One region of the Flavobacterium xizangense genome, then DNA from elsewhere that is predicted to be linked to it. Evidence: riboswitches for the same ligand, from Rfam matches in the RefSeq annotation. Region 1 holds a riboswitch; the other holds the start of a gene.
What was found. A riboswitch is a leader RNA that binds a small molecule or an ion and turns the genes downstream of it on or off. The one in region 1 is predicted to bind S-adenosylmethionine.
Positions count from the first base shown of each region.

Region 2: linked by a shared signal. The riboswitch ahead of ACWA1B_RS05890 (redoxin domain-containing protein) and the one ahead of ACWA1B_RS04825 (homocysteine S-methyltransferase family protein) in region 1 are both predicted to bind S-adenosylmethionine.

Region 1 covers NZ_JBSIPG010000001.1:1,125,513-1,142,059, reverse strand. The annotation lists gene ACWA1B_RS04830 (hypothetical protein) at 172-615, opposite strand; gene ACWA1B_RS04825 (homocysteine S-methyltransferase family protein) at 618-1,622, opposite strand; SAM riboswitch class I at 1,925-2,041, opposite strand; gene ACWA1B_RS04820 (NAD(P)/FAD-dependent oxidoreductase) at 2,373-3,425, opposite strand; gene ACWA1B_RS04815 (precorrin-2 dehydrogenase/sirohydrochlorin ferrochelatase family protein) at 3,523-4,104, opposite strand; gene cobA (uroporphyrinogen-III C-methyltransferase) at 4,242-5,015, opposite strand; gene ACWA1B_RS04805 (HEPN domain-containing protein) at 5,008-7,098, opposite strand; gene ACWA1B_RS04800 (sulfate adenylyltransferase subunit 1) at 7,181-8,425, opposite strand; gene cysD (sulfate adenylyltransferase subunit CysD) at 8,557-9,456, opposite strand; gene ACWA1B_RS04790 (phosphoadenylyl-sulfate reductase) at 9,612-10,322, opposite strand; gene ACWA1B_RS04785 (sulfite exporter TauE/SafE family protein) at 10,351-11,238, opposite strand; gene ACWA1B_RS04780 (sulfite exporter TauE/SafE family protein) at 11,549-12,331, shown strand; gene ACWA1B_RS04775 (RrF2 family transcriptional regulator) at 12,387-12,797, opposite strand; gene ACWA1B_RS04770 (RDD family protein) at 12,931-13,431, opposite strand; gene ACWA1B_RS04765 (alpha/beta hydrolase) at 13,501-14,013, opposite strand; gene ACWA1B_RS04760 (trans-sulfuration enzyme family protein) at 14,107-15,279, opposite strand; gene ACWA1B_RS04755 (OsmC family protein) at 15,419-15,844, opposite strand; gene thrA (bifunctional aspartate kinase/homoserine dehydrogenase I) at 15,914-16,547, opposite strand, start outside.
Region 2 covers NZ_JBSIPG010000002.1:80,029-96,575, reverse strand. The annotation lists gene ACWA1B_RS05920 (Crp/Fnr family transcriptional regulator) at 38-610, shown strand; gene ACWA1B_RS05915 (YceI family protein) at 979-1,533, shown strand; gene ACWA1B_RS05910 (tautomerase family protein) at 1,538-1,756, shown strand; gene ACWA1B_RS05905 (SDR family NAD(P)-dependent oxidoreductase) at 1,762-2,493, shown strand; gene ACWA1B_RS05900 (nuclear transport factor 2 family protein) at 2,499-2,948, shown strand; gene ACWA1B_RS05895 (NAD(P)H-dependent flavin oxidoreductase) at 2,966-4,051, shown strand; SAM riboswitch class I at 4,443-4,543, shown strand; gene ACWA1B_RS05890 (redoxin domain-containing protein) at 4,828-5,826, shown strand; gene ACWA1B_RS05885 (aminotransferase class V-fold PLP-dependent enzyme) at 5,869-7,353, shown strand; gene metN (methionine ABC transporter ATP-binding protein MetN) at 7,757-8,788, shown strand; gene ACWA1B_RS05875 (methionine ABC transporter permease MetI) at 8,781-9,434, shown strand; gene metQ (methionine ABC transporter substrate-binding lipoprotein MetQ) at 9,497-10,315, shown strand; gene ACWA1B_RS05865 (hypothetical protein) at 10,839-11,090, shown strand; gene ACWA1B_RS05860 (DcaP family trimeric outer membrane transporter) at 11,620-12,849, shown strand; gene ACWA1B_RS05855 (aspartate ammonia-lyase) at 12,894-14,342, shown strand; gene ACWA1B_RS05850 (type II asparaginase) at 14,365-15,432, shown strand; gene ACWA1B_RS05845 (ZIP family metal transporter) at 15,662-16,405, shown strand; gene ACWA1B_RS05840 (BamA/TamA family outer membrane protein) at 16,418-16,547, opposite strand, start outside.

The DNA of each region.
Region 1 (16,547 bases):
ATTTTTTAGGTTTTTAAACCTGTAATCTTTTAATATTTTGGGCGTGATTCGCCGCGGCGAACCGGGCTATCCGCTGCAAGTCCTCGCTCTTCCTTCGTCAGGCTGTGGGCTTTTCACTTCTATCCCTCACGCAAACTCGGTTTCATAATAACCTTTTGTTTTTCACCGAAATCATTTCCACTTTGATTTCTCTATGTACTTGCAAGTTACACCTGCATCATATATATAGTATTTCGTTTTAGTGAAACCTGCTTTTACTAACGAAAGTGAATCAGGCTTTAATTCCTCTTCTAAAATTATATAGTGTTCTTCAGGTTTATTTAAATCATACTTTATTTTATAAAATTTATCTTTTAAATCAAAGCCGTTTTTCACAGAAACCTCTGATAGAATCTTTCCATTCAAATAAAAATAATATCTTAAATAATCTTGTCTTCCCTTGTGTTCAATTCTAGTTGCAAAACCAATCGTTTCACCTTTAAATGTTTTCTTATACTTATCGAATTCATTACTATTATAATTCCCTTTAATAATCAATAAAATTGTTCCTAAAAGAGAGATAATTAATATTACCCAAGTAGATTTTTTATTAAATTCTTCGCTTTCTTCAAACATTTCTAAACTAACACCGGCGCAACACGTGGCTTATAATCCTTCGCCACCTCAGCCATTAATCTAATATGATCTGGAGTTGTTCCGCAACAGCCACCAATAATATTAATTAAATTATCCTCTAAATATTCTTTGATGAAAGCCTGAGTTTGTTCGGGTGTTTCATCATATTGCCCGAATGCATTTGGCAAACCTGCGTTTGGATGTGCCGAAACATTAAAACTTGTGTTGTGCGCTAATGTTTTTAAATACGGTTTTAACAAATCGGCTCCAAGAGCGCAATTAAATCCTACACTTAACAACGGAATATGTGAAACGGATATCAAAAACGCTTCAACTGTCTGTCCAGAAAGTGTTCTTCCTGAAGCATCTGTAATCGTTCCTGAAACCATGATTGGAATATCAAGATTGCGTTCTTCTTTTACTTCTTCAATTGCAAAAAGCGCAGCTTTTGCATTTAGTGTATCAAAAATTGTTTCTACTAAAAGCAAATCACAACCGCCATCCATTAAAGCTTCTGCTTGTTGTTTGTACGCAATTCGTAAATCGTCGAATGTTACTGCTCTGTAACCCGGATCGTTTACGTCTGGCGACATACTTGCAGTACGGTTTGTTGGTCCGATTGAACCGGCTACGAAACGAGGTTTTTCTGGATTTTTTGCGGTAAACTCATCGGCAACCTCGCGTGCAAGTTTTGCCGATTCGTAGTTTAACTCGTAAACCAAATCTTCCATGTGATAATCGGCCATACCAATTGTCGTTCCTGAGAAGGTATTGGTTTCTACGATGTCAGCACCTGCTTCAAAATAAGCGGCATGTACATCGCGGATCGCTTGTGGTTGTGTTAGGGATAGTAAATCGTTGTTTCCTTTTAACGGATGCGGGAAATCTTTGAAACGCTCTCCTCTGAAATCTTCTTCTGAGAAATTATAGCGTTGCAACATTGTTCCCATTGCTCCATCTAGGATTAGGATATTTTTTTTTATTGCTTCTTGAATTGTTATTGACATATTGTTTTCTTTTAGACACTAAGACGCTAAGGTTCTAAGATGCTAAGTTTTTTTTATTATAATTGTGAAGTTTAACCTTCGATATTTTTTTACTTTAATTCCAAAAGTGCACTATTGCTGGCTCATTAGCCCCGATTGAAGTGGAAATTATTTTGTCCGCCGCGGCGGACAAAATGATTGCAACGTAAAGCGGGAACTACTGACTGCAAAAATGCGCCAATGATTCGCTCCTGATACAGAATCTGTTTCAGTAAATATTATATGTTATCGAGAAAAGTTTTGAGAAATACGAGTATGTATTTGTGTTATCTATCTTTAATACTGGAAAATGTAGTATAAAGTAGAATTTAGCACCTTCTTTATGATAAAGGGTTGCTAAGGTTTCATCGGGTCTATCCCTCCGCCTTTCGTGATAACTGACAATAATTTTAAGAACAGTGCAAAGGTATGAAATAGGCTTTCCATTTGCAAATGTTTTTTTTCTAAGGTTCTGAGGTACTTAGGTGCTAAGGTTCTAAGTTTTTTTTTAGTTTCTGTTTTTCAAACATAGCCCGCGGTTTCAACCGCGGGGAACGTATCGTTTTCATCCGCATTGATTATTCATTGTGTCTATGCGTTGTATTCCAGTGGTTGAAACCACTGGTTATGTTTTTATGTGTTTTGTAAAAAAAGAAAAAGCCCAAACTAAAAGTTTGAGCTTTCTATATAAAACCTTAGCGCCTTAGTCCCTTAGAACCTCAGCACCTCAGATTAAACTATCGCCTTCACAACTGCTTTCGGCGCTTCTTTACGAGTTCCGTCGAAACCGTCTACTCCTGAAACTGTTGTATATTTTAATACGTACTTTTTACCTGGATTAATGATTCCGTATGCGGCCTGGCACATTAAAGTTGCTTCGTGGAAACCACAAAGAATTAACTTTAATTTTCCTGGGTAAGTGTTTACGTCTCCAATGGCGAAGATTCCCGGAATGTTAGTTTGGTAATCTAATGCATTGTTTACTTTAATAGCATTTTTCTCAATTTCTAATCCCCAGTCTCCAATTGGACCTAATTTTGGTGTTAATCCGAAAAGCGGAATGAAATAGTCACATTCGATTTTACGGTGTGCTCCGTTTTCTTCGATATCTAATGATTCAACGTGCTCAGCACCATTGATTCCGATAACTTCTGCTGGAGTAATTAATTTAATTTTTCCAGCTGACTTTAATTCCTGTACTTTTTCTACAGAATCTAAAGCTCCTCTGAATTCGTTTCTACGGTGAATTAAAGTTACTTCTGAAGCTACGTTTGCCAAGAAAATTGACCAGTCTAAAGCTGAATCTCCTCCTCCTGCAATAACAACTCTTTTATCTCTGAATTTTTCAGGATTTTTGATGAAGTATTTTACTCCTTTATCTTCATAAAACTCGATATCTTCGATAAGTGGTTTACGAGGCTCAAAACTTCCTAAACCTCCAGCGATTGCGATAACTGGCGCATGAAATTTAGTTCCTTTATTTGAAGTTACAATGAAAGATCCGTCTTCTTGTTTTTCGATCGTTTCAGCACGTTCTCCTAAAGTAAAACCTGGCTCAAATTGTTTAATTTGCTCCATTAAACCATCAACTAAATCTCCGGCTAATACTTCTGGGAAACCCGGAATATCATAAATAGGTTTCTTAGGATATAATTCTGAAAGCTGTCCTCCAGGTTGTGGAAGCGCATCTAAAATGTGGCATTTTAATTTTAACAATCCTGCCTCGAAAACGGCAAATAAACCTGTTGGGCCTGCTCCAATTATAAGTATATCTGTTTTAATCATTATGGTTGTTGTTTATAATCATTCTTAATAATACAAAGAAACGAATAAATTATTCTTTAATCAATGATTTTTATCATTCATTTCGATGCGATATTTTTTACTCTTTATTTTTTAATGAATCGGTTATCTCGTTCATTTTTTTTACCTTTTCTTCAAAATTCCCTTTTAAGGTTTTTCGATATTCATTCAAGTTTTCTACCATTTTATTGATATCCTCCGGAATTACTTCTTCAAAAAACTCCCGAAGCCTTTTGGCTGTCGTTGGTGATTTTCCGTTAGTCGAAATGGCGATTTTTACATTTCCTTTTGTTACGATTCCGCCTAAATAATAATCACATAAATCTGGCGTGTCGGCTATGTTACATATTAAATAACGTTTTCTCGACAATTCATAAACTCTTTTATTCACTTTCAAATCATCTGTACAGGCAATTACCATGTGACGCTTTTTGAGCATTTTCTTTTTAAACTTTGCTTCCGTCAATTTAATTGAAGGATGATTTTCGGCCAAAACTTTTATTTCTAAATGAAAGTCCGGCGCGACAACCTCAACATTTGCATTTGGACTCGACTTTAGCAAAAAAGAAAGTTTCTCCAATCCTACATTTCCTCCGCCCACAATTAAAACATTCAGATTATGAAGTTTTAGAAATATGGGATATAATTCGTTCTGTTCCATTTTAATTTAATTTCATCTAAACAAAATTAGATGATTTTTCTATTGTCTTTGGCAAAATTGGGTTAAAATCCAACGTCATTGCCTTGCGTCCATCGGGTTAAAACCCGACCCTACAATATGATCGTTCCTTCGGAACTCTAGCGAACGATTTCCTTTGATAGAAATTCTTCGTAAAAACCTTTTAGTTTATTGCTTTCTCTCACAACTTCTCCAAGAACAATAATAGCTGGTGAACCTAATTCTTTTTGTTTTACGACTTCTAAAATCGAATTTACGGTTCCAACTCCAACTTTTTCTTCTGCTGTTGTTCCGTTTTGTATGATCGCAACGGGTAAATTTCCTTTATCTTCTTTTTGAAACAAATCGATAATTTGAGGCAATTTGTGCATTCCCATCAAGATTACAACTGTTGCTGATGATTGTGCTGCCAAAGCTACATCTGAAGATAATTTTCTATCAGAAGTTGTTCCGGTTATTGCCCAAAAGCTTTCTGAAACGCCCCGTTTTGTAATTGAAATTCCCTGACTAGCTGGGACTGCAACTACTGATGAAATTCCAGGAACGACGATAGTTTCTATTCCGAAACTTTCTGCAAAATCAATTTCTTCACCACCTCTTCCGAAAATAAATGGATCTCCGCCTTTTAATCGAACTACGTTTCCGTAAGTCAAAGCATTATCCACGATCAATTGATTGATTTGATCTTGCGTGTAAGCATGATTTCCGATTCTTTTTCCAACAAAAATTCGGATGGCATTTTTGGGTGCGTAATCCAGAATTTCTTCATTAGCCAAAGCGTCATATAAAACCACATTAGCTTCAGCCAATGCTTTTACAGCTTTCAGCGTCAGTAAATCGGGATCGCCCGGACCTGCACCGACTAAAGTTATTTTGGGTTTTATATTAAGCATTTTCTAATTCCTGAGCTCTGAAAGTTTCGATCTTATCAAAGAAAACAACTGCCTGAGCAATGTAATCTTTAGCGAAAGCTTCAGATGGTTCATTTTTATTGATTTGATAAACCAAGTCTTTAAAAGTTGAGTTTAATTCGATTTTATTGTTTTCGATAAAAACAGTATCAAACAAGTCTACAATTCCTGCGTGGTGATTTGTTTTTTGGTTTTCTGACAACAATAAAGCTTTTGCTCCATTTACAAATCCCGCATAAGCATGGTAAATGGCATCTGACCATTTTTTCTCGTCGAAAGATTCCTGAGCCAAGATCAATTTCTCTTTAGCTTCAAACAATAATGTCGCTACTAAATCGATCACTACTCCGGCACATTCTCCAACTCCAACTGCTTTTACGTAATTGTCCGCGTTACCCCAATCCACAAAATCGGCTTCTGTTAAATTGGTTACATCTGCGTAAGGTTTTAAGATTTCGTAGAAATATTTTTCTCCTTTTGTATCATAATAATCAAGGAATTTTTGTCCGTTTCCGTTAGCATCAAAATCATTTAAAATGGTACGCAACGCATCAGGACCTCTACGACTAGGCACTTTGATTACTTTATCAGCAAAACGTCCTGCTCCATTTCCTAATCTTCCTCCACCCAATAAAACTTGTAAAGCCGGAGCAACCAATTTTCCTGAGTTGATAGACATCCCCTGGAATCCAATGGCAGACATATTGTGCTGTCCGCAGGCATTCATACAACCTGAAATTTTAATTTCGATTTCGCGGTTGTTTAAATACTGAGGGTATTCTGCCGTTAAGACTCTTTCTAATTCTTCTGCAATACCGGTACTACTTGCAATCCCCAAATTACAAGTATCAGTACCCGGACATGCCGTAATATCTCCAACTGAATTATATCCTAGTTGAACAAAATCCAACTTCGCTAATTCTTGATAAAAGAAAGGAAGATTCTCTTCTTTTACGTGACGTATTACAATATTTTGACGCAATGAAAAACGTAATTCGTTTGCTGCGTAATTTTTAATTAAAGCGGCCAATAATCTAGCTTTATCAGTATAAAAGTCTCCTAATAAAACTTTGATTCCGATAGCATAATAACCATCTTGTTTCTGCTTAATTACATTCGATTTTTTCCATGCTTCATATGCTTCAGTGTCTTCAATTGTAACTTGCGGAACTTCTAATAACGGCTCTGGAATTGGTCCGTCAAAAGCGTTTGTATCAATTTCGTATGTTTCAAAAGCGATGGCTTTTTTCTCTTTTTCAACCAAATCAAGGAAAGCATCTTTTCCCATTTCTTTGATTAAGAATTTCATACGCGCTTTCATTCTCTTTGCACGTTCTCCGTAACGGTCAAAAATACGGATGATTCCTTCTGCTGTTGGAATGATTTCGTTTACTGGAACGAATTCTGAAAGTAATTCGGCATGTGCTGGCTGAGATCCTAAACCTCCACCAAACATGATTTTAAATCCGCGTTGCCCGTCTTTAATTTTCGGAATAAATCCTAAATCGTGTAAATAACTCAAAGCGGTATCTTCGTCTGAAGATGAGAACGAAATTTTGAATTTACGTCCCATTTCCTGACAAATTGGATTTCTTAATAGATACTGGAAAAGTCCGTGTGCATAAGGCGAAACATCAAATGGTTCGTTTACATCAACTCCCGCTAATTCGCTTCCAGTAATATTTCTAACCGTATTTCCACAAGCTTCACGAAGTGTAATATCGTCTTTCGCCAAATCTGCCCAAAGTTCTGGTGTTCGGTCTAAACTCACGTAGTGAATCTGGATATCCTGACGTGTTGTAATGTGCAAACGTCCTGTAGAATACTCATCAGAAACTTGTGTGATACGCACTAATTGCTCGCTGGTCACTTTACCATAAGGCAATTTGATACGAATCATCTGAACGCCTTCCTGACGCTGACCGTAGATTCCGCGCGCTAAGCGAAGACTACGAAAACGCTCATCATCAATTTTTCCTCCACGGAATAAATGAATCTTTTTTTCTAATTCGATAATCTCCTTCTGAACTACCGGATTTTCTATTTCTGTTCTAAAACTTTCCATTTCTCTTTAGTTGTTGGTTGTTAGTTGCTGGTTGTTGGTTTGCTGGCAGAATATCTATCAACCAAAAACCATCAACTATCAACTAGCGAATGAATCCTACTCCTGCTGTTGTGTTTGTTGCTGTATCAATTAAGATGAAAGCTCCGTTTGATTTGTTTTCGTTGTATGAATCAAAATATAATGGTTTGCTTAATTTGATCGTTACTTCTCCAATTTCGTTGATTGCTAATTGTGAAGCTTCTGTCGTTCCTGAGTAATCAGTCGCAATTGTGTTTTTGATACTTTCTACTTTTGCTAAAACTCTGTTCGTATTATGCTGTACCAAATATTTAGTTCCTGGAACCAGTTTTTTACCGTCCATCCAGCAAACTGTTGTTGTGATATCTTTTTCAATTTTTGGAAGCTCATCTGATTTTACAATCATATCGCCTCTTGTTACATTGATATCATTTTCTAATTCGATTGTAATTGAAGAACCTGCAACGGCTTCGTCAAATTGTTTATCGAAAAAGTGAATTTTTGAAACTTTTGATTCTGTTAAAGAAGGAAGAACCGTTACAGCATCTCCAACTTTAATTGAGTTCCCATATAATTTACCAGCATATCCTCTAAAATCGTGGTATTCTTCTGTTTTTGGACGAATAACAGTTTGAACTGGGAAACGTGCTTTTCCTGCTTCAAAAACATCAGAAGCATGTAATCCTTCTAAATGTTCTAAAACTGTTTGTCCGTCATACCAAGGCATATTTTCAGATTTATTAACTACGTTTCCTCCATTAATTGCACTTAAAGGAATATAACTTACGTTTTGCTCCTTGAAAGTACTTTTTGCATTTAATGCCTGAAAATCAGCTTTGATTTTATTGAAAACTTCTTCAGAATAATCAACCAAATCCATTTTGTTAATCGCAACAATTACTTCTTTTACTCTCAATAAATTATTGATAAAAAAGTGACGATACGTCTGCTCGATAACTCCTTTTCTGGCATCAATCAAAATGATCGAAACCTGAGAAGTTGAAGCTCCTGTAACCATGTTTCTAGTATATTCTACGTGACCTGGAGTATCGGCAATAATGTAACTTTTCTTTGCAGTCGAAAAATAAATATGCGCAACATCAATTGTGATTCCTTGTTCTCTTTCTGCTACTAATCCGTCAGTTGCCAAAGAAAAATCAAGATAATCGTATCCTTTTTGTTTACTGCTTTTTTCGATTGCTTCTATTTTATCAGTCGTCAATGATTTTGTGTCGTACAATAATCTCCCGATTAAAGTGCTTTTTCCGTCATCTACACTTCCTGCTGTTGCTATTTTTAAAACTTCCATTCTTGTATATTGTTTCAGGTTTAAAGTTTCAGGTTTCATGTTCTCTCGAAACTTATAAATCTGTATGTTTTTGTTTTCTTGATTTTTACTTTTAAAATTTCGTTCCGAATTGCATTAACAATTAACAATTATTAAAAGTATCCCTGTTGTTTTCTCTTTTCCATTGCAGCTTCAGAGCGTTTGTCATCTATTCTGGCTCCTCTTTCAGAAATGGTTGATGATCTGATCTCTCCAACTACTTCTTCAATCGTTGCTGCGTAAGATTCAACAGCTGCTGTACAGCTCATATCTCCAACGGTTCTGAAGCGAACAATTCGTTCTTCGATTTGTTCGTCTTCTTCTTGGTACACAAAAGGAGAATGCGACCAGATTAAACCGTCTCTCAAAAAAACTTTTCTTTTATGTGAGAAATAGATTGACGGAATCTCGATTTTTTCTTTTTCGATATAACTCCAAACATCTAATTCTGTCCAGTTTGAAATTGGGAAAACACGAACATTTTGTCCATTTTCGATTTTTCCATTTAAGATATCAAACAACTCAGGTCTTTGATTTTTCTCGTCCCATTGTCCGAAATCGTCACGAACAGAGAAAATACGTTCTTTAGCTCTTGCTTTTTCTTCATCACGACGCGCACCACCAATACAAGCATCAAACTTAAATTCTTCAATTGCATCTAAAAGTGTTGTAGTCTGCAAACTGTTTCGGCTTGAATATTTTCCAGTTTCTTCAACCACTTTTCCTTCATCAATAGCATCCTGAACATTACGAACGATCAACTCTAAACCTAATTCTTCTACCAATTTATCTCTGAAAGCGATTGTCTCAGGGAAATTATGTCCCGTATCAACGTGCAAAAGAGGAAACGGAATCTTAGCAGGGAAAAATGCTTTTTGTGCCAAACGCACTAATGTAATAGAATCTTTTCCTCCTGAGAAAAGTAAAACCGGCTTGTCAAACTGTGAAATTACTTCTCTGAAAATGTATATCGCTTCACTCTCTAAAGCGTTTGTTTTTAATACTGAACTCATTGTTTTTTTGTTTGATATTTTGGTGTGGAAAACTTTAGTTTCAGGTTTAAAGTTTCAAGTTTTTCACCTGATCTAAAATCTCCACTCTTTATTCTATAATCTATATTCTATTCTCTGCAGAAGTCTTGCCTCTTGTTTCTTTCTTCTAAAAAAGTCTACTCTTTCTTAGCACTATGAAGCCCACACTCTTTATGGCTCGATTCCCACCACCATCTTCCAGCTCTGATGTCTTCTCCCGGGAAAATAGCTCTTGTACACGGCGCGCATCCAATGCTTACGAAACCTTGTTTGTGTAAAGCATTTTGCGGAACATTGTTTTCGGATAAATACGCTTCAACTTCTTCTAAAGTCCATTTTAGCAACGGATTGAATTTGATGATTTCGAAGTTTCCGTCGTATTCAAACAGATTTAAATCGTGTCTGTTTTCTGATTGTTCGGCTCTTAATCCCGTAATCCAAACTGAGTTTCCTGCCAAAGCTTTTCTTAACGGAACAACTTTTCGAATAAAACAACATTCTTTTCTGTTCTCTACTGAATCATAAAAACTATTTGGCCCTTTTTCTTTTAGAAGATTTTCGACCGCAGTGGCTTCTGGAAAATAAACTTCAATAGATCTTTTATACTTTTTTAATGTTTTGTGAAAAACGTCGTAAGTTTCCTGAAATAATCTTCCCGTGTCTAAAGTGAAAACGGTAATATCAGTATTGCTTTTTGCTATAAAATCTGTAATCACCTGATCTTCCTGACCGAAAGAAGTCGAAAAAATTACTTTTCCCGGAAATTTTTCTGCTAAAAAAACTAAGGTTTCGTCAAGCGAAAAGTCTTTTGTTTTTTCTAATAATTCTTGTACAATAATCGCACTCATAATCTCTCTTCCTTTCTAAAATTATTTTTTACAATAATTTAGATAATGTTTTTAAACTCAATAATATAATTAGAACTCCAACGGCAACCATCATTGGTTTTCTTTTGATTTTATTTACCAAATATGCCGCTAATGGCGCTGAAATAACTCCTCCCAAAATCAATCCGATGATTACTTGCCAGCCGTGAATTCCACCAAAAAGCATGAACGTTATTCCACTTGCAAATGAAATTGCAAACTCAGCTGCATTTACCGAACCAATAGTATATCTTGGATTTCTTCCTCTTCCCAATAAAGTTGAAGTCACAATTGGTCCCCAACCTCCGCCTCCAACAGAATCCATAAATCCGCCGAAAACTGCTAAAGCACCTAATTTCTTCGTCTTCTTTTTTACAATTGTTTTTTTCAAGGCTTTTCTGATAATGATAACCGCTAAAACAATCATATAAACTGCAATGAACGGCTTAATAATATCTCCATTAATTACATCTGATAATAAGTAAGCTCCTGTAATAGAACCTAAAACTCCTGGAATCAATAAATGCTTAACCAGTTTTTTATTTATGTTTCCAAAACGGTGATGAGAAAGTGCCGATGCTCCCGTTGTAAACATTTCTGAAACGTGAACCGCAGTACTGCTCACAACTGGCGGAACTCCATAAGCCAATAAAAATGACGTAGAAGTTGCTCCATAACCCATTCCTAATGTTCCATCAACCAATTGAGCGAAAACTCCAATGGCAAAAAACACTAAAAATTCTTCATTAAAACCATTTACAAACCCACTCCACGAAAATTCAGCATGATGATTATAAATTAATACAGATAACAAACCTATTAGTAAAACAACCGGAATTCCAATCCAAAGCTTTTCTTTGAACGAATCTGCACTATTTATTTTCAGTTCTTTCTCCATATTAAATAATTGTATTTGTTTTCAAAACCTATTACCCTATCGGGTTAATAGATTACTTTGCAAAAATACTACTTATTTATAATAATCAAAACATTATTTTGATTTTTTTAAAGCTCATTTACACATTCATTACATTATAAAAGAGCTATTTAAGATTTTGATAAATTAATTTCACAAATAAGATCATTTCGCAACATATTTTGAACAATATAAATAGCAAAAAAACTTGCTTATTAAATAGGTTTTTTAATCTCTACAATATCTATAGGATAATTATAAAAATGTTGTATTTTAGCGCCAAACTTTTTTTATGGATTTTCAAATTGGTCTTGTAATTGCCGGATTAGCAGTTGGTTTTATTGTTGGGTTGACTGGCGTAGGCGGTGGTTCTTTAATGACTCCTATTTTGCTATTTTTTAATATTCCGCCAACAACTGCAGTAGGTACAGATCTGCTTTATGCCGCTTTTACGAAAGCTGGAGGGATATTTGTTCATCATAAAAAAGGAAACATAAACTGGAAAATTACCGGCTGGCTTACATTAGGCAGTGTTCCAGCCGCTTTAGCAACTTTATGGATACTAAACAGCATCAAAACAGATATTGAGACCATTAATCGTGTTATAAAATTTAGTTTAGGTTGGGCATTATTATTTACATCAATTGCTATTATATTCAAAAACAAAATTTTGAAATTTTCTCAAAAACATGCAGGAGATAAATTCCACAGCGAAAGCCACACTCAAAATATGCTGACTATTGGAATTGGAGTTCTGCTTGGCGCAACCGTAACGGTAACATCCATTGGAGCAGGCGCGCTGGGAACAGTAACGTTATTTTTTCTTTATCCTTTACTTCCTTTACCGCGTTTAGTTGGAACTGAAATTGCTCATGCGGTTCCATTAACGCTTGTTGCCGGAATCGGACATGCTTCAATGGGAAATTTAGATTTAGGATTACTTGGCCAATTGTTAATGGGATCACTTCCCGGGATATATATGGGAAGTATGCTGAGCGGAAAAGTTCCAGATCAATTTCTTAGAAATGCTATCGCAGTAATGCTATTCTTTACTGGATATAAATTAATTTTTTAAAAAACATCATTATAAAAAAAGACCATTTGTATTTTGAAATGGTCTTTTTTATTTTTTAAAAAGCAATATCTGCTAAAGAATTACTTTCTAATATTTTAAGTGTATTATCTCTAACTTCAGTCATTAATCTTCGGGCTGCGCAGGTAGATTCGTCATCGCAGTCGTCACATCTTTCATAAAAATTATGACTTGCACAAGGCAATAATGCAATTGGCCCTTCTAAAATTCGATAGACTTTTGCCATGCTTATATCTTTCGGATCTTTGATTAGATAATAGCCACCGCCTTTTCCTTTTTTTGCTCCAAGAAAACCGGAATTCCTTAAAAGCAATAAAATACTTTCTAAAAACTTAATCGAAATATGTTCGTTTTTCGCGATTTCGGCAATTTGAACAGGATCATTATTTTCTCGTCTGGCCAAATAAGTCAACGCTTTTATTCCGTATTTTGTTTTTTTTGAAAGCATCTTTAAATTTTAAATTGCAAAATATTTGTTCCGAAATTAATGCCCCGAAAATGATTACATTTATTTCTGCAACAAAAATAGGCTTTTTAAATGAGAATAGTAACAGAAAGGAAATTATATTCTACTTATTCTATCAGATTACTTCGTTACTTCCGATTAAATTAAACTCTTGAAACGTTTTTATTTCTTCAACCAAGTCTTTTTTATTTACCACGTATGTATCCGAAAGAGAATCGTGCCAACCTCTTGATCCTAAATATGAAAACATATCAAAAGGTATAAATCGACAAAAAGATCGTTTTACAATGGCAGCAAAATCAGCTTTTTCACCATATTCATTAACAACAATGGTTCCTGTAATAAACTTCGCAAGCGATCTTCCAAACAATCCTTCGGTGATTAAAAAATAAAAAAAGTAGATCGTAAATATTACGATATTCCAGCCCCAATCTCCTAAACCATCCATCCACTCGCTAAGACCTGTCAATTCAAACAAACCAATAAGAACTCCTGCAAAAAGACAAAGTCCCATAAAAATAGCAATTACAAATACAGTATCTAAAATATAATTTAAAAAACGGATTCCTACGGAAGCCAACAGTCGATCATCAAGTATGTATCCAGAATTACTCATAAACTAGTTCGTTGTTTTTATTATTAATTAGGTTTGGTTATAACAAAAATATAATTTTTGACGAATGAATTACAAAAAATTACTACAAATCAAAAAAACATTCTTTTCATCTAAATACAATTGATGTTTTTGATTTTCGAGAATATGTTTTTCTATTTTTAACTTTGAAAACCATTCACTATTGGGCGAATTTAGATCCTGATCGCCAAAATAAAGTTTGATTTCACAATTAGGAATTTCAGTTTCAAATCTTAATCTTGTTGAGGAAATTGCAATTAACTTTGTTGTTTTTAATCCTTTTAATGATGCTTTCCATGCAATTGTTCCGCCAATGCTGAAAGCTAAAACAGCAACCTCGCTTTTTTCAGAAGCTAATAAATCATCAACAGCTTTTTCAATGCCTCCATTTAAAAATTGATTGTGAATTTCTTTTTCATCTGTAGAAAAATCAACCTCAGCCAATTTTAAGACATCATAATAATGAACATCAAATTTTGATTCTAAAATCTGAATATAATATTCAATCCATTCCGGATTACCTCCAAACAAATCTGATAACAAAAGCAATCTTGGTCTTGTCATATTTTCAAAACTAAAATTTATTTCAAAAAAATCCTTGATATACAAAAAAGGGCTATTTAAAAAACAGCCCCTTAATTTTATTCTATTTTGCTTTTAAGCCAATGCTTGTTTCAAATCAGCAATTACATCTTCCACAGTTTCCAAACCTACAGAAACACGAACTAAACCTTGCGTGATTCCAACAGCTAACTGATCTTCTTCAGATAACTTGCTGTGCGTTGTAGAAGCTGGATGCGTAACAATTGTTCTTGTATCTCCAATATTTGCTGATAATGAACAAAGTTGAATTGAATTCAGGAATTTTCTTCCAGCTTCGATTCCGCCTTTAATTTCAAATGCGATAATGTTTCCACCAGCTTTCATTTGTTTTTTAGCAATTTCATATTGCGGGTGCGATTTCAGAAACGGATATTTAACACTATTTACATTTGGATGGCTTTCTAAAAATTCAGCAACTTTTAATGCATTTTCGCAATGTCTGTCAACACGAACTGCTAATGTTTCTAAACTTTTTGATAAAACCCAAGCATTAAACGGAGATAAAGCAGGACCTGTATTTCTTGAAAACAAATAAATCTGTCTGATTAAATCTGCATTTCCAACTGTAACTCCTCCTAAAACACGGCCTTGACCGTCGATCAATTTTGTTGCAGAATGTATCACTAAGTGCGCTCCAAATTTAATTGGTTGCTGTAAATATGGCGTTGCAAAACAGTTATCGATAATTAAAATCAAGTTGTGTTTTTTTGCAATATTTCCTAACAATTCTAAGTCAATTACATCAACTCCAGGATTTGTAGGCGATTCTGCATATAATATTTTAGTGTTTGGCTTGATGAAACTCTCAATTGTTTCTGGCTTATTGATTTCAAAATAAGAAGTTTCGATATTCCATTTTGGAAAATAAGTCATAAACAAAGCGTGTGTAGAACCAAAAACGCTGCTTGCAGACACAATATGGTCTCCCGAATTTAATAATCCGGCAAAAGTAGAATATACCGCTGCCATTCCGGTTGCAAATGCATAACCAGATTCAGCACCTTCCATTTTGCAGATTTTTTCCACAAATTCAGTCGTATTTGGATTACTGAAACGGCTGTAAATATTTCTTTCTTTTTCTTCTGTAAAAGAAGCTCTCATATCTTCGGCATCTTCAAAAACAAAGCTTGACGATAGGTACAAAGGCACCGAATGTTCTAAATATTGAGATCTTTCTAATTGTGTTCTAATGGCCTGTGTTTCAAAACCAAATTCTTCTGTGTTCATTGTGTTGTTTTTTGTTTTTTGTTTAAAGTTTAAAGTTTAAAGTTTCAGGTTTTAAAAGCTGAAATCTAAACTAAAACAAGTCAATTATTTATGCGCAATCTGAGCATTTTCTGATTATCTAATTGACTAATTATCTAATTTATAAAGCTTCGTTGTTCAAAACAACTCTGTATTTGATTGTAGCTGTTGGTTCAACTGTTTTTGCAACGGAGCAGTATTTCTCGAAAGAAAGTTGTGCTGCTTTTTTTGCTTTTTCAGGATTGATTTCTCCTTCTAAATAAAAAACCACATCGATTTCTTTAAAAGGTTTTGCTTCTTCAATCTGAACGCGTGTTCCTTCAACCTCAGCGTTAAAAGAAGTGATTTCCTGACGCTGTTTTTTCAAAATCGAAATCATATCAATTGCGCTACATCCTGCAACGCCCATTAAAACCAATTCCATCGGGCTTGCGCCTAAATCGCTTCCGCCAAATTCAGCTCTGCTGTCAACGTCAACTACATGTCCACGTTCATTTTTTACTTTGAAATGAAATGCGTCATTTACTCTGTTTAAAGTTACTTTCATTGTGTTGTTATTTTTTTGTTTTTGTTTGAATTCAAATCTAAAATCTGAACTCTAAAATCTAAAATTCTTTTACCCTTTATCAGACAATCTCAAAATATCCCCAAAAACTCCTCGCGCTGTTACCGCAGAACCTGCACCGGCTCCCTGAATAACGATTGGACGATCTCCGTAAGATTCTGTGTAAATTTCGAAGAAAGAATCTGAACCTTTTAATCCGCCTAATGCAGTATCTTTTGGTACTGAAACTAATTTTACTTCTAGATTTCCTTTATCATTCTGCAAATCACCAGACAATTCTCCAATGTATCTTAAAACGTGATTTGGTTGTTGATCTGCTTTTATTTTCTCATAAATTGGGTCGAATTCTTTTAATTTCGTTAAGAAATCAGAAACATTTCCATCGCGTAAATGTTCGGGAATTAAATTCTGAATTGAGATTTCTTCAAACTCATTTTGCAAATCTAATTCTCTTGCCAAGATCAATAGTTTTCTTCCTACATCATTTCCGCATAAATCCTCACGCGGATCTGGTTCTGTATATCCGTTATCGATTGCTTCCTGCAGAATTTCGCTGAACGGAGCATCTTTTGCAGAGAAATTATTGAATAAATAACTTAATGTTCCAGAGAAAACTCCTTTAATTTTTGTGATGTTTTCACCAGAAAGATGCAGTAATTTAATCGTATCAATTAATGGTAAACCT
Region 2 (16,547 bases), on a different contig from region 1:
ATAACTTTACAGAATACTTTAAAACCGAAATTCAATAATGGAAGCCAAAGCCCTTTTGCAACAACATATCGCCAAAACTGCTGTATTGACAGAAGAGGAATTCGATTATTTCTATTCTCATTTTAAGCCTTTGTCTTTTAAAAAAGGTCAAACCATTATTAGTGCCGGAGATAAAGTAAACTGTGAATATTTTGTGATTTCAGGTTGTCTGAAAGCGTTTTTTATAAATGATGAGATTAAAATGTACATTTTACAGTTTGCAATGCCAACGTGGTGGACATCTGATTACAGTGCTTTGTACAATCAAACTGAAGCAACCATAAACGTTGACTGCATTACTGATGCTGAAGTGCTTTGCCTGTCAAACGAAGACCGCGAAAAACTCTGTAAAGAATATCACCAAGTGGAGCATTTCTTCCGTTGGAGAACGAACAAAGGATATATCGCCTCTCAAAAAAGACTTTTATCGTTTATGAATAATAATGTCAAAGCACGTTACGAAGAGCTTTTGGCATTATATCCTCAATTGTATAATCTTGTACCAAAGCATTTAATAGCCGCATATTTAGGAGTTTCCAGAGAAACACTAAGCAGGCTTTATAATTCGTAGTTTTTTGCCACAGATTGTATAGATTAAATATGATTTTTTATTAGTTCCTGTTTTTTCTTGTAGTTTGTCATCCCGAGGAACGAGGGATCTCCGCAAGAAGCTCCTCATGCAAAATCACCAATCTTTGTCGAGTTACTCGCGGAGATCCCTCGTTCCTCGGGATGACAAAAATAGTCGAAAATCGTTGCGTTCCAACGGTTGAAACCACTGTCTATGTTTTAGTTTTATTGCGTTAGAAAACCTTAGCACCTTAGAATCTTAGCCCCTTAGAACCTTAAAAAAAAGAATGTGATGTAGGTCACGTAACCCATTTCCATAGTCGTCGTTCCTTTGTACTGTAATTTTAAATACACTTAAATACAATCACAATGGAAACAACAAATTATAAAATCGTAAGCTCAAACAGCAACGTAGAATGGACCGGAAGAAAAGTAACCGGAGCACATAATGGTACAATTGGTATCAAAGAAGGTAATTTCATCTTACAAGATGGAAAAGTAAAAGGCGGGAAAGTTGTAATTGATACCGCTTCTATTAAAATTCTGGATGTAACAGATCCGGCAACAAACACACAATTCGGAGGTCATCTTGCCTCAGATGATTTTTTCTCAATCGAAAAATTTCCAACTGCAACTTTTGATGTTCTTTCTGTAAAAGAATTATCAGACAGCACTTTTTATCTTGAAGGTAATCTTACCATAAAAGATATTACTCATGTTGCAGGTTTTGAAGCAACGTTAGAAAACAATAGAAATGCAATTGCACTTACTGGTAAATTGATTATTGACCGCACCAAATACGATATCAAATTCCGTTCAGGAAATTTCTTCAAAGATTTGGGAGACACTTTAATTTACAATGACTTCGAATTGGATTTTAATATCACTGCTGAAGCCATTTTTTCAGAACAATCTAAAAACTAAAGCCATGCCTTACGTAAAATTAGAATTGACTCGCGAAGGTGTAACACGCGAGCAAAAACAGAAATTAATAAGCGGAATAACCAATTTGATTACTGATGTTTTAAACAAAGATCCGCATTTGACTCATGTTGTAATTCAGGAAGTTGAATTAGATGATTGGGGTTACGCAGGAGAACAAGTATCCGTATTAAGAGAAAAAGGCATCACAGCCGATAAAAAATAAATATCATGAAAAAACAAACTATAATCGTTACTGGAGCAGCATCTGGCATAGGAAAAGGAATCGCAAAATACTTTTTGGACAGAGGAGATAATGTTGTCATCAATTCGGTAACACCAGCGTCATTAGAAAATGCTTTTAATGAATTTGGCGGAGGCGATAATTTGGCAATGTATGCCGGAGATATCAGCAACAAACAAACAGGGGAACAATTAGTAAAAATTGCAATTGAAAAATTCGGTTCAGTTGATATTTTAGTTAACAATGCCGGAATCTTTGACAGCAAACCCTTTTTGGAAGTTGATGAAGCTTATTTAGATAAATTTTTGACAACCAACTTAAAAGGAACGTATTTCACAACTCAGGCTGTGGTTCCTCAAATGCTGGAACAAAAAGGTGGTGTTGTAATTAATATTGGAACACCACTTGTAAATCACGGTTTGGGCGGATGGCCGGCTTCGGCGCCAATAGCAAGTAAAGGAGCTATTCACGCTATTACAGTTCAATTAGCGGCAGAATTTGGTAAACAAAACATTCGTTTCAATACAGTTGCTCCAGGAGTAATCAGAACGCCAATGCACGGTGATAATGCTGATGCGTCTGCTGGTTTACACTTACTAAATCGAGTTGGAGAAATTGACGATGTTGCCGAAATGGTGTACACTGTTGCCAAAAGTAATTTTATTACCGGTGCCATTATCAATGTTGACGGTGGAAAAGCAGCAGGGCACAACTTATAATTAAAATGAAAACTATTTTATTAACTGCTTTTATGCTCTGGATTTTTCAGGGCATAAAAGCTCAAAATACGATCAAAATGGAAAATCAGACCGAAATTGCAGCGATAAGAGCTACGGTTGAAAACTATTATTTTAAAGGAATTTATGAAGGCGATGTGTTGCTTTTGGGAAGTATTTTTTATCCGGGAAGTTTTGTTTTTGGAGATGTAAAAGGTCAGCCGTATTTTAAAACTGCCGATCTTTATTTAGATGGCGTAAAAAACAGACAAAGTCCAAAAGATTCAGGAAAACCTTTTAAAGGTGAAATTTTGAATATAAAAGTCGTAAATTCAATCGCTGTTGCAGAACTAAATGTGAAAATGTACGATTTTAATTATCGTGATTTTTTATCTTTCCATAAGATCAATGGAAAATGGCTTATTGTCAACAAAATGCTAACTGATGTAAGTGAATAATTTTAAATTTTAAAGCGATGTGGTACAATACAAAAGCTTCAGAATTATTAGGAATCAAATATCCAATTATGCAGGGGCCATTTGGCGGAAATCTGTCAACGCCTGAACTTACTGCGGCCGTTTCAAACGCTGGCGGTTTAGGAGGATATGGTGCGTATACCATGAGCCCACAGGAGATTTATGAAGCTGACAAACAGATAAAAGCTTTAACCAATAAACCTTACAATTTAAATCTTTGGGTTTCGGATTCTGATATGGATCCGAGTGGAATCACAGACGAACAATATAATAAAGCAAAAGAATTGTTTAAACCTTATTTTGATGAAGTCGGAATTCCGTTGCCAGAAAAACCGGCGTCCTTTCAATCCCGATTTGAAAATCAGCTGCAAGTCGTTCTGGATATTCGTCCGAAGGTTTTTAGTTTTATGTTTGGAACGCTTTCTACAGCTATTTTGGAACAATGTAAAAAATTAGGAATTGTAACCGTTGGCGCCGCAACAACTCTGGACGAAGCTATATTTTTAGAAAATGCCGGCGTCGATATGATTATCGCATCAGGTTTTGAAGCAGGAGGGCACCGACCTTCATTTTTGGCTTCTGCCGAATCTTCCGTAACTGGAACTTTTGTTTTATTGCAATTAATTAGAGAAAAAGTAAAAGTGCCTGTTATTGCTGCAGGCGGAATTGCAAACGGAAAAGGAATTGCCGCAGCATTAGCTTTAGGAGCAAGCGCCGCGCAGCTGGGAACCGCATTTTTAGCCACCGAAGAATCAAACGCATTGCCAATTCACAGAGAGATGTTATTTTCAGATGCATCAAAATATACCACTTTATCACGCGCTTATACAGGAAGACTAGGTCGTGGTATCACAAGCCGAATTGCAAAAGAAATTATGGGAAAAGAAGCAGCTGTTCTACCGTTTCCGTTGCAGACTACTTTTATGTCGCATTTGCGAAAAGCGGCATTGGATCAGGAAAAATGGGATATGATACTTTTTTGGGGCGGACAGATTTCGCCAATTCTAAAACACAGAAGGGCAGAGGAGTTGATGCATTCTTTGATTGAAGAAACAACAGCTTATTTTGATGAATTGAAATTTTAAATTCAATTAAGAATGAATATTTCGCTATAAATATTACGCCTTTACAAGGCTGTACAGTCAACTCCATAGGAGTGTTATATTTGTAGAAAGAATTATAAAGTTAAAGTTTTAGTCCCATCGGGGCAATATAGTATTAGGAATAGAAAAGGATTAAAGCTCATTTCAGAAGCGGAATGAGTTTTTTTTATGTCTTTTTTGAACTATAAACCTTAAAACAGGCTTAATTGAATGCGTAGCAATTCAATTTTAATATTGTATAAATCATTGTTTTTGAGTTTATTATTGAGTTAAGTTCACTTATTTTAAAATAAAATTCAAAAAAAGTAATTTTAAACTTGACTAATTCGGTAGAATTAATATATATTTGTAACGCAGAATATTTCTGTAATGATACTTATCCAGAAAGACTGAGGGAGTAGGCCCTGTGAAGTCTTAGCAACCTGTTGCTAAACAAGGTGCTAAATCCTTCCCGCCTTGCGGGACAGATAAGAAAGATTTCTAAAACAAATCTGAATGAGATCATCAGTATTAAAATTTATTTAAAAAAAATGAAAACCAAATCAGTTCTATTACACGCCGATTCTGATCGTTTCAATTTGTTCATTCAAGAAAATAATATTGAAGTTTTCCGAATGCAAAGGTTTTAGATTTTCATTTTTCTTTTAAAACAAGTTTTGCCAAGTCTTTCAGGATTGGCACAGGAATTCTTTTTTTCAATTTAAAAACACAATTCAAAAATCATCATAAACTTAGTAATCACTAAAAATCAAAAACAAATGAAAAAAATACTATTAGGTTTTGCTTTATTTTTTGGAACAATCCAAATTCAGGCGCAAGAAAGCAATTTGCAGTTAAAAGGAACTGTTGTCGATACCGTTGCACAATATGTGTATTTGCAAAAGTTTCATAATAAAATGTTTACCACAATTGATTCGGTAAAAGTAAAAGATGGAAATTTTAGTTTTAAAACAAAAGTAAAAACACCAGAATTATACGGTTTAAGCGTAAATACTGCAGATTCTCCATTGTATATTTTTCTTGAGAAAGGGCCAATTACAGTTAAATTAAGTCCGAAAAAGTATTATACAAATTCAGTTGTTGAAGGTTCTGCTGCGCAAGATTTGTTTGAAACGTATAAAAAATCAAAAGATGTAGAAATCAGCAAATTCATTACTGAAAACCCAAAATCGATTGTTTCAGCTTATGTTTTGTATAGAAACTGGTCGTATCGATTGACTCCGGAACAAATCACTCAAAATATTGCTTTATTGGATAAAAGTCTTCAGAATATTACTTATGTGAAAGAACTAAAAGATTTGGCTATTGTATTAGACGGATTAGCGGTTGGTAAAAAAGCGCCAGATTTTACAGCCAATGATACAGAAGGAAAACCGGTTCATTTTTCTGAAAACCTGAAAGGTTACACTTTAGTTGATTTTTGGGCTTCTTGGTGTGGTCCATGCCGAAGAGAAAATCCAAATATTGTAGCAGCTTACAAAGAATTTCACGATAAAGGATTTAATATAATTGCCGTTTCTTTAGACAAAAAGAAAGAAAACTGGATTAAAGGAATTCAGGACGATAAACTAACATGGACGCACGTTTCTGATTTGCTTTTCTGGAACAGCGCAGTTGCAAAATTATATGGAGTAAGAGCCATTCCGGCGAATTACTTAGTGGATTCTAAAGGAACAATTATAGCTAAAAATCTTCATGGAGAAGAGTTGCAATCTACTTTGAAATCGCTTTTAGATAAAAAAGTCAGCAACAACTAATCAATCGATAATACAATTTGTTAATTTAAAAATGATAGGGAAATGAATGCTATTGAGCCAACAACAAAACCAACAGAGTCTGAGTGTTACTTTAATAAGTTTAGAGAAAACACATTAGGAATTGATCATATTTTCGAATCGGTTTACGGAAAACAAAATTTGCTTTACGCAGATTGGGTTGCAAGTGGAAGATTATACGTCCCGATCGAAGATATTATGCTCAATAAAGTTGGTCCGATGATTGCCAATACGCATTCGTTTTCAAGTCAAACCGGAAAAGCTTCGACTTATGCTTATCAAAGAGCAAGGGATATTATTAAAAAGTCGGTTAATGCAAATGAAGCTGATGTTTTAGTGACAACCGGAACCGGAATGACTGCTGCTTTGTCGAAATTGCAGCGTATTATCGGTTTGAGAAAGAATCATCAAAAAGAAAATGCAAATGATAAACCTGTTGTTTTTATCACACACATGGAGCATCATTCGAATCAGGTTTCCTGGTATGAAACTAATGCTGATGTTGTGATTCTGCCTCCGGATGAAAACAACTTAGTCGATCCGGAAATTCTTTCTTCAGAAATAAAAAAATACGCTGACAGAAGTGTAAAAATCGGTTCTTTTACGGCATGCTCAAACGTTACTGGAATTATTACACCTTATTATGAATTAGCCAAAATCATGCATCAAAACGGTGGATTGTGTTTTGTAGATTTTGCCGCTTCGGCACCTTACGTCAAAATCGATATGCATCCAAAAGATCCAGAACAGCAATTGGATGCGATTTTCTTTTCGCCTCACAAATTTTTGGGCGGACCAGGAACTTGCGGTATTTTGGTTTTTAATGAAAAATTATACCAATCTGATTTTCCTGATAATCCGGGCGGAGGAAATGTAAAATGGACAAATCCGTTAGGGAAATATTCATACAGTGACATAATTGAAGTAAGAGAAGACGGCGGAACTCCGGGATTTTTGCAAGTGATTCGAACTGCTTTGGCAATAGAATTAAAAGAAAAAATGGGAGTCGAGCAGATTGCAAAAAGAGAGAAAGAATTAGTAGAGGTTTGTTTTTCTAAACTTCAAAAAATACAAGGTCTATCTATTTTAGGAGACTTAAAAAGCAAGCGTATTGGTTGTGTTTCTTTTGTGATCGAAGATATTCATTACAATTTAATCGTAAGACTTTTAAATGATCGTTTCGGAATTCAGGTTCGCGGTGGCTGGTCGTGTGCGAGTACTTATGCGCATTATCTGTTCAATATTGATGAAAAACGTTCTAACTTGATTACCAATGAATTATTGGATAAAAATCAAACCAGTAAACCAGGTTGGGTGCGTTTGTCACTTCATCCAATTACTACAGATGAAGAACTTTTATTTATTTGCGATGCGATTAAGCAAGTGGCTTTGTATTATAAAGAATGGGAGAAAGATTACGTGTATAACCCTGCAACAAATGAATTTGAAAATCCTGAAATAAAAGATACCATTTCGAGAGAAGTGAACGATTGGTTTAGATTGAGTTAATTGTTTTAACACTTATAGACATAGAGTTTTTAATGTTTGAGAAGTTAAGTAGATAAAAACTAGTTTCTTACACATAGCTATTTTTATTTTGACAAATCAAATGCCTTTAACATAAAGCTAAACTATGATTCTATGTGTTTAAAATAATTTAGTCTATTATTTTGATAGGAAAATAAAAGTTTTAATGATTTTTGTACTAAAATTGGAAATTACTACTTAAATTTGCAATCGCTATGAGAAAAAATGACCAGAATATGAAGAATTATTATAACAGCAGTATGATGTGCTGTGTTATTGTAATGCGATTTATTGAGCTGGCTTCGATATAAAATGATATTATTTATTTCAAAAAGCCTTTCACGAACATTTGAAAGGCTTTTTTGTTTTTAACCTTGATTGAAAAATGATTGAATTAAAAAATGTAACCAAAACTTTTCATCAGAAAGACAGAGTTGTTACTGCTTTGTCTGATGTCTCGTTGAGAGTTCCGCAGGGGAAAATTTTTGGTGTTATTGGAACTTCGGGTGCTGGAAAAAGTACTTTGATCCGATGTGTGAATTTGTTGGAAAGACCAACTTCAGGAGAAATTATTGTGGATGGAAAACCGTTGATGCAACTTTCAAACAGAGCGTTAGCAATTGAAAGAAGACAAATCGGAATGATTTTTCAGCATTTCAATTTGCTTTCTTCAAGAACTGTTTTCGAGAATGTTGCTTTTCCGTTAGAATTGGCTGGAACTTCAAAAAGCGAAATCAAAACACGTGTTTTAGAATTGTTGCAATTAGTAGGTTTGGCTGAAAAAGCAAACGATTATCCAGCAAGTCTTTCTGGTGGACAAAAACAAAGAGTCGCGATTGCGAGAACTTTGGCTAATAATCCAAAAGTATTATTGTGTGATGAGGCGACGAGCGCTTTAGATCCCGCAACAACACGTTCTATTTTAAATTTATTGAAAGATATCAATAAACGTTTGAACATCACAGTTTTGCTTATTACTCACCAAATGGAAGTCGTAAAATCGATTTGTGATGAAGTCGCCGTTATCAGTCACGGAAAACTAATAGAACAGGGAAGTGTCGCAGAAATTTTCGCTGACCCAAAAGAGGAATTGACCAGAGAATTTATTTCTTCTTCTTTACATATAGAAGTTCCGTCGGTTTATCAGGAAAAATTGCAAAAAGAAGATAATGGAAATCTGAATCCGTTATTAAAATTAGAAATGACCGGAAAATCAGTTAACGAACCTGTTATTTCAGAAGTTTCAAGACTTTTTGATACTGATTTCAAAATTGTAAGTGCACAAATGGATCAGGCTGGCGAGGTAAATTTTGGTGTTATGCTGATTGAACTTTCAGGAAAACGCGAAAATTACGATGCTGCGATTCAATATTTCAATTCAAAACACATTAAAACAGAAATTTTAGGTTATGTCTGATTCAATTATAGATTTATTAGTAAAAGGAACATGGGAAACCATAGTTATGACTTTTGTATCGGGATTTTTTGGGTTTTTATTGGGGCTTCCAACAGGAATTTTACTTTTCCTGACGCGTAAAAATCAAATTTTAGAGCAGCCTTTTTTAAACAGAACTTTATCGGTTTTGGTGAATATTTTTCGTTCCATTCCCTTCATCATTTTAATTGTTTGGATGATTCCGTTTACACGTGCTATTGTTGGAACTTCAATTGGTGTTAGTGCGGCTTTAGTTCCATTGAGCATTGGCGCAGCGCCATTTATTGCTCGTTTGGTAGAAAACAGTTTGTTAAGTCTTCCTTCAGGATTGATTGAAGCTGCAAGAGCTTTAGGTGCAACTCCGTTTCAAATTGTTTATAAAGTTTTGCTTCCGGAAGCTTTGCCTTCTTTAATTAATGCGGCTTCCATTACGTTAATTACGCTTGTAGGATATTCAGCAATGGGTGGAGCTGTTGGCGCTGGCGGATTAGGACAAGTTGGTTACCAATACGGATATATCGGTTATGATGCGATAACGATGAATTCGGTTTTGGGTTTACTGGTAATTTTGGTATTCCTGATTCAGTTTGCCGGAGATCGATTATCAAAACGATTTGATCACCGATAGGAATTATGAATTACGAGTTAGAACTTGAAACTTGAAACAGAACATTAAAAATTAATATAGAAATGAAAAATAAATTAAATATTTTAAGAACGGCTGGAGTTTTGGCTTTGTCGCTTGTTTTATCAAATTGTGGAAATGATAAAAAGAATGATCCACATTTTATTAAGGTTGGAGTTGCTGCCGGACCAGAATTAAAAGTGGCGGAAGCTGCTAAAAAAGTAGCAAAAGAAAAATTTGGATTAGAAGTGGAATTGGTTTCTTTTAATGATTATGTAATTCCAAATGAAGCTTTAAGCCAAGGTGATATCGATGCGAATGCTTTTCAACATAAGCCATACATGGACGAACAGTCTAAACAACGTGGTTATAAATTGGCCATCATCGGGAAAACTTTTGTTTATCCAATTGCGGCTTATTCGAAAAAAATAAAAAACCTTTCAGAATTAAAAAACGAAAGCACGATTATTATTCCGAATGATCCGACAAACGGAGGACGTTCATTATTGCTTTTGCAGAAAAATGGTTTGTTGAAGTTGAAAGATGGTGTAGGTTTATTGCCAAAAGTAACAGACATTATAAGTAATCCTAAAAACTTGAAAATTTTAGAATTAGAAGCACCACAATTACCAAGAGCTTTAGATGATGCAAATGTTTCAATTGCGATTATAAACAATACGTTTGCTTCTCAGGCAGGATTGGTTCCTTCACGTGATGCTTTATTTGTTGAAGATAAAGAATCACCTTATGTGAATTTGGTGGTTAGTCGTGAAGACAATAAAAATGAGGAGAAAGTAAAACAATTTTTACAGGCTTTTCAATCTCCGGAAGTTGAAAAGGCAGCTGAACGCGAATTTAAAGGCGGTGCAGTAAAAGGCTGGTAATAAATTAAATTGCTGAATAAAAGAAAGACGAATGGTATCAACAGTGATATTATTCGTCTTTTTTTCTTTGATGAGTAGAGAAGGAAGATTAATTTTTAAGATTTTGAAAATCATTATTGCATTTTGCTTTTTTAAATGAAATAATGGATAAAAGTAATTCGTACAATTCTAAAAAATATATTTTAAGACCAAAATATAATAATGGCATTCAATTATCATAAATAGACATTTGATTATGTACTGAAAAACAGCTACCAGCTTACGATTGTTAAATTTTTACACTAAAAGTTCCTTTTAACAGAAATGATGCATTTTAAGCTGTTAAAAAACTTTAGGTTTCATTTTATAATATGGAACAGACTTGCGCTAGAAAAATATATTTTAAATTTTAATGCTTCTTAACTTTATACTTTGATAAGAGCACATAATGTTGAAATACAGTTTTTTAGTTTCTAATGCAGAAAGTTGGTTTTCAAAGGCTTTAGTACAATCAAAATTCATTTAATTTTATAAATTGTATAGTATGTCTGTTCCCAAAGAATTATATAATTTAAAATTTTCAGAATACTTAGAATCTTTAAAGGTCTTGTATTTGATAGACGATAATTTTAAAACGATCTGCGATGACTATTGTTCCAATATACTTAAAACAGAGAAGTACAAGAAAAAATTTGAAAAATACTTTCAGCACAAACTAGAAGCCGAAAATTTAGCGAAAGAATTAGAAGAAGAAATCTTAATTTATTTGATAAGAAATGGTTGGGATAAAAAATAAGAATTTATAGAAATTTGTTTCGTTTATTTAATTAGTAAGTTGTAAAAACTCATTTCATTAGAAATGAGTTTTTTTTTGAATGAAAGACGTAAAATCAATCGCTGTCTTTAACTATTGTTTAAGGTGTGTTTTTAAAGTTACAGTCCTATTTTTCGTCTATTTTTTAAAATTACCAGTATTTGCAGTGCTTTGCAGTGTGTGTTTCTAAAAAAAAGAATACTTTTCAAGATGTTTCAAGTTATAAAATGAAACAAAATAATATATTCTTATGTGAATTTACTTCGTAATTTTATGCTTTATTTAAGATAAAATTAAAAACGCAATTATTTGTAAATTAATGTATTAGTTGCTGTTTTTGAAATTGACTACTACATGAAATAAAAGAAATTTTGTAAACTCCGATTCATAACAATTCTGTTGCAAATCCTTTTTTAAATGCCTAGTTCCTAGAAATATAAGCCAGACTTTTACCCCATAAGAGACAAGTTTTAGTTCATTATTAAACAAACAATTTTAAACTATAATCATTATGAAAAAAAAGTTTTTAAATCTGGTTAAGATTAGGCATCTGACCATTTTAATTTGTCTTCTGATCATAAACCTCATACATGGTCAGGACGATGGTGCTAAAAAAAGCATGGAAATCTATGGATTTATCATGACTGATGTTGGCTATAATTTTAATCAGATTCAATCTGATTGGTATGATGTAGTAAGACCTACGAAATTACCCTCTTACAAAGATGAATATGGCGTTGATGGAAGTTACTACGCATCTGTACGTCAGACCAGATTCGGTATAAAAAATTATTTTGATACCGGAATTGGAGAATTAAAAACTCATTTTGAATTTGAATTGTTCGGGACCGGAGTTGATGCGGGGCAAACCACTTTTCGTTTGCGCCACGCTTACGCCGAATTAGGAAAGTTTGGAGCTGGACAAACCTGGAGCCCTTTCATGGATATCGACGTATTTCCTAACACATTGGAATATTGGGGTCCAACAGGAATGGTCTTTTTCCGAAACATCCAAATTCGTTATATGCCAATTCAAGGCGACACTCGTTTAACCATTGCATTAGAAAGACCTGGAGCAAGTGCTGATCAGGGAATTTATGATGATCGTATCGAACTTCAGGGCGTGCGTGCAAGATTTCCATTTCCAGACTTATCAGCAGAATATCGCCATGCATTCAATTGGGGCTATCTTGAATTAGCTGGAATTTTAAGAAAGATAGAGTGGAAAGATCAAAACAATGATCAATATGATTTATCTGGAGATGCAGTTGGCTGGGGATTAAACCTGAGTACAAATGTCAAATTTGGTAAAAATGATGTTTTCAGAGGACAGGTTGTTTATGGAGAAGGTATTCAGAACTACATGAATGATGCTCCGGTTGATGTCGGAATTGAAAATAATTTTGGTAATACGGCAAAACCTATAAAAGGTGTTGCACTTCCTTTGCTTGGAATAGTTGCTTTTCTCGATCATTCCTGGAATGATAAATTTACAAGTTCAGTAGGCTATTCAATGATTGATATTGACAACTCTGATGCAATGACTAATGATGCCTTCAAAAAAGGGCAATACATTGTAGCAAATGTGCTTTATTCTCCGGCAAAAAACTGCTTGGTTGGGGGGGAGTTTCAATGGGGTGACCGTGATAATTTTAGAGATGGATGGAGTACTTCGATTACAAAAGTGCAATTTTCGTTTAAATACAATTTCTCAGAAACATTCTATAGGAAAAATCAATAGTTAATAACTGTTGAATGTTCCCATTAAAAAAAAAAATAGAAACCATGTATAAAAAAATACAATACATACTACTGTGCGGTCTTTGTATTACCTCCCTACAAGCTCAAACCCGAACTGAAAAAGATCTTTTGGGCGATAAACAAATTCCCGCAAATGCTTATTACGGAGTTCAAACGGCTCGTGCGCTGGAAAACTTCCAGATCAGCGGAATGACAACACAATTTTACCCTGACTATGTTAGAGCTTTTGCAATGGTAAAATTAGCAGCCGCCAGAGCGAATGCGGATGTTGGCCGACTGAAAAAAGATCGACTTGCCGCGATCGAAAAAGCATGTCAGGCTGTTATAGACGGAAAATACCATGATCAGTTTCTTGTTGATTTGTATCAAGGAGGAGCGGGTACGTCAGCAAATATGAATGTGAACGAAGTTCTTGCCAATATCGCTTTAGAAATGAGTGGTCATAAAAAAGGAGAATATCAATATATAGAACCTCATGATGATTTAAATATGGGACAATCTACAAATGATGTTTACCCAACAGCGATAAAAGTGGCATTATTGCTTCATAATGATAAACTTGTAAAAGAAGCAGATTTGCTTGCTCAGGCTTTTCATAAAAAAGGAGACGAATTCAAGGATGTCTTAAAAATGGGACGTACAGAAGGACAGGATGCTGTTCCAATGACTGTTGGACAGGAGTTTCACGCTTTTGGAAATCAGCTGGATGCTGAAGTGAATACCTTGCGCAAAGTCGAAGTTTTTTTATGTGAGCAAAATATGGGAGCAACTGCGATTGGTACAGGAATTACAGCTTCGCCAGGTTATGCGGAAAAGGTTGCAACACATTTGGCAAAAATCACAGGAAAACCAATTGTAATGAGTAAAGATCTTATTGCTGCGACAACCAGTCAACAAGGATTTGTGCTGTATTCCTCGGCACTAAAAAGTATGGCGGTTGCGGTGTCCAAAATTAGTAGTGATCTTATTATTCTAACTTCCGGACCTCGTACAGGTATTTTTGAGATCAATTTGCCTGCGCTTCAGCCGGGATCTTCAATTATGCCAGGAAAAGTAAATCCAGTAATGCCGGAACTTATGAATCAGCTTTGTTTTAAAGTAATGGGAAATGATCTTACAGTGACTCTCGCAGCGCATTCTGGTTTATTGCAGTTAAATGCATATGAACCAATTGAAGCTATTGCAATGATGGAATCACAAGGATTGTTTTTTAAATCTTTCCCCTTATTCAGAAAAAATTGTATCGATGGCATAACGGTAAATAAAGACGTTCTGAATCATTACATGGAAAGAAGTGTAGGTATTGTTACGGCGCTGAATCCGGTATTGGGATATGAAAAAACTACTGAACTAGCCAAAGAAGCACTTGCTACAAATAAAGGAATTCTGGAGCTTATTCGCGAAAAGAAATTGCTGACAGAAGATCAAATCAAAAAACTTTTGGATCCTGCAAGCTTAACAGGTCAAAAATAACATCAACTTAAAAGTAAAAAACATGAAATCAAATATAAATTTTTATAAAGGAATGCTTCTTTTGGTGATGTTGTCACTAAGTATCAGCATGTTTGGACAGGCAAAGCCTAAAGTTCTTATTTTGGCAACCGGAGGTACAATTGCCGGAGCAGCTAAAAGCGGCGTACAATCAGGATATACGTCGGGTCAGGTTACTATTGATGCAATGGTAAATGCGGTTCCAGATGCACTGAAATTGGCAGATATAAAAGGAGAGCAGATTGCCAATGTTGGCTCTCAGGATATGTCATTTGAAATCATGCTGAAATTAGCAAATAGAATTAATGAATTGGCTCCGAGCAAAGATGTAGATGGTTTCGTAATTACACACGGAACAGATACTATGGAAGAAACGGCCTATTTTTTAAATCTAGTTGTAAAAACAGATAAACCAGTAGTTCTTGTAGGTTCAATGCGTCCTTCAACAGCTATTAGCGCAGACGGACCATTGAATTTATATAACGGAATTGCAGTAGCAGCTGATCCTCAGGCAAAAGGGCATGGTGTGCTTTTGGTAATGAACGACTGGATACATTCTGCACAATCATTGACAAAAGTGAGCACTACAGCTGTTCAGACTTTTATGTCACCTATACGCGGACTTATAGGAACAACTGCATATGGAGTAAATGATTTCTACCATTATCCTGATCAAAAATTTGGAAAAGCTTCAGAATTTGATGTAAAAGGCGTAACTTCTTTTCCACGAGTAGATATAATTTATGCTGATGCAGATATGAAACCAGATTTAATCGATGCTTCGATTGAAAAAGGAGCCAAAGGAATTGTAATTGCCGGAGTTGGAAATGGAAATATGAATAAAGCATCTCTTGATGCCTGTGCCAGAGCCAGTAAAAAAGGAATTATAGTGGTACGAAGCACACGCGTAGCAACTGGTATAGTAGGACGAAACGTAGAATGCAATGATGATGAATTAGGATTAATAGCTTCTTATGGATTAAATCCACAAAAGGCCAGAATTTTATTGACAGTGGCTTTGCTGAAGCCTCGAAAACTAGATGAACTTCAAAAAATATTTTTAGAATATTAAGAATAAAGAACATACCAATACTCAATTTTTGAGCTATATTTTAAATTCATTATTTAGATAAAAAAAATTAGTTTATTGCCCCTTATAGCACTTTAATCATTGTTTCGTTTTTTTTATAATTGGTTTAGTTAATGATGGCAGAGTAGGTTTTATTATATATTGGGGTTTAAAATAAAACCTATGAAGCTGTCTTTTTAAAATCATAAAACTTGAATTTTAAGCAATTACTATGGTGCAGGCTTTTTTACTTGGTTTATTAGCGACATCTTCTTTAATTCTGGGAGGGATTATTGCAATTCGGTTTAATTTAAGTAATCGTCTTATTGGAAAAATTATGGGTTTTGGAGCCGGAACTTTGATTTCGGCTATTTCTTATGAATTGATTTTTGAAGCAGTTAAATTAGGAAGAGGCAGCCATTATCCTGCTTTTGGTTTTTTTGGCGGAGCGCTGTTGTTTTATGGAGCAGATAGGCTTATAGGCCATTTTGGAGCTAAAAACCGTTTGCAACTTGGCGCAGCAAAAGAATCAAATTTAATTGTTCCAATGGTTTTGGCTATTATTCTCGATGGAATTCCGGAATCAATAATCATAGGTTTAGGTTTTTTCAAACATCAGACAGGAAGTCTGGCAATGCTTGTTGCTGTTTTTATCTCGAATCTGCCTGAAGCTATCGCTGGTTCATCAGGAATGAAAAAAGGAAATTGGAGCAAATTAAAAATTATCTCACTTTGGATATTTATTACGGTTCTGTGCGCTTTGGCTTCTTTGGCCGGATATGCATTTTTTGGCGATGCCTCAAATGAATGGCTTTCCTTTATTCAGGCTTTTGCAGGTGGTGCTATCTTGATGATGCTCGCAAATTCAATGATTCCCGAAGCGTATGAACACGGACATAAATCGGCTGGGGTTTATACAGTAATTGGTTTTTTTGTTTCGGTTTGTGTTGTGGTTTACGAAAATGGGGCACATTGATTTTGAGTTTTTTTAGAAAGCCTCTCCAATTCTGAAATAAATTCCCCAATCACCTTTTCCTACCGCGCCATCAAGCCCCACGTTGAATTTTTCATTTTTGAATGCTCTGTATCGGTAACCCACGCCAGCGCCGGGATATAAT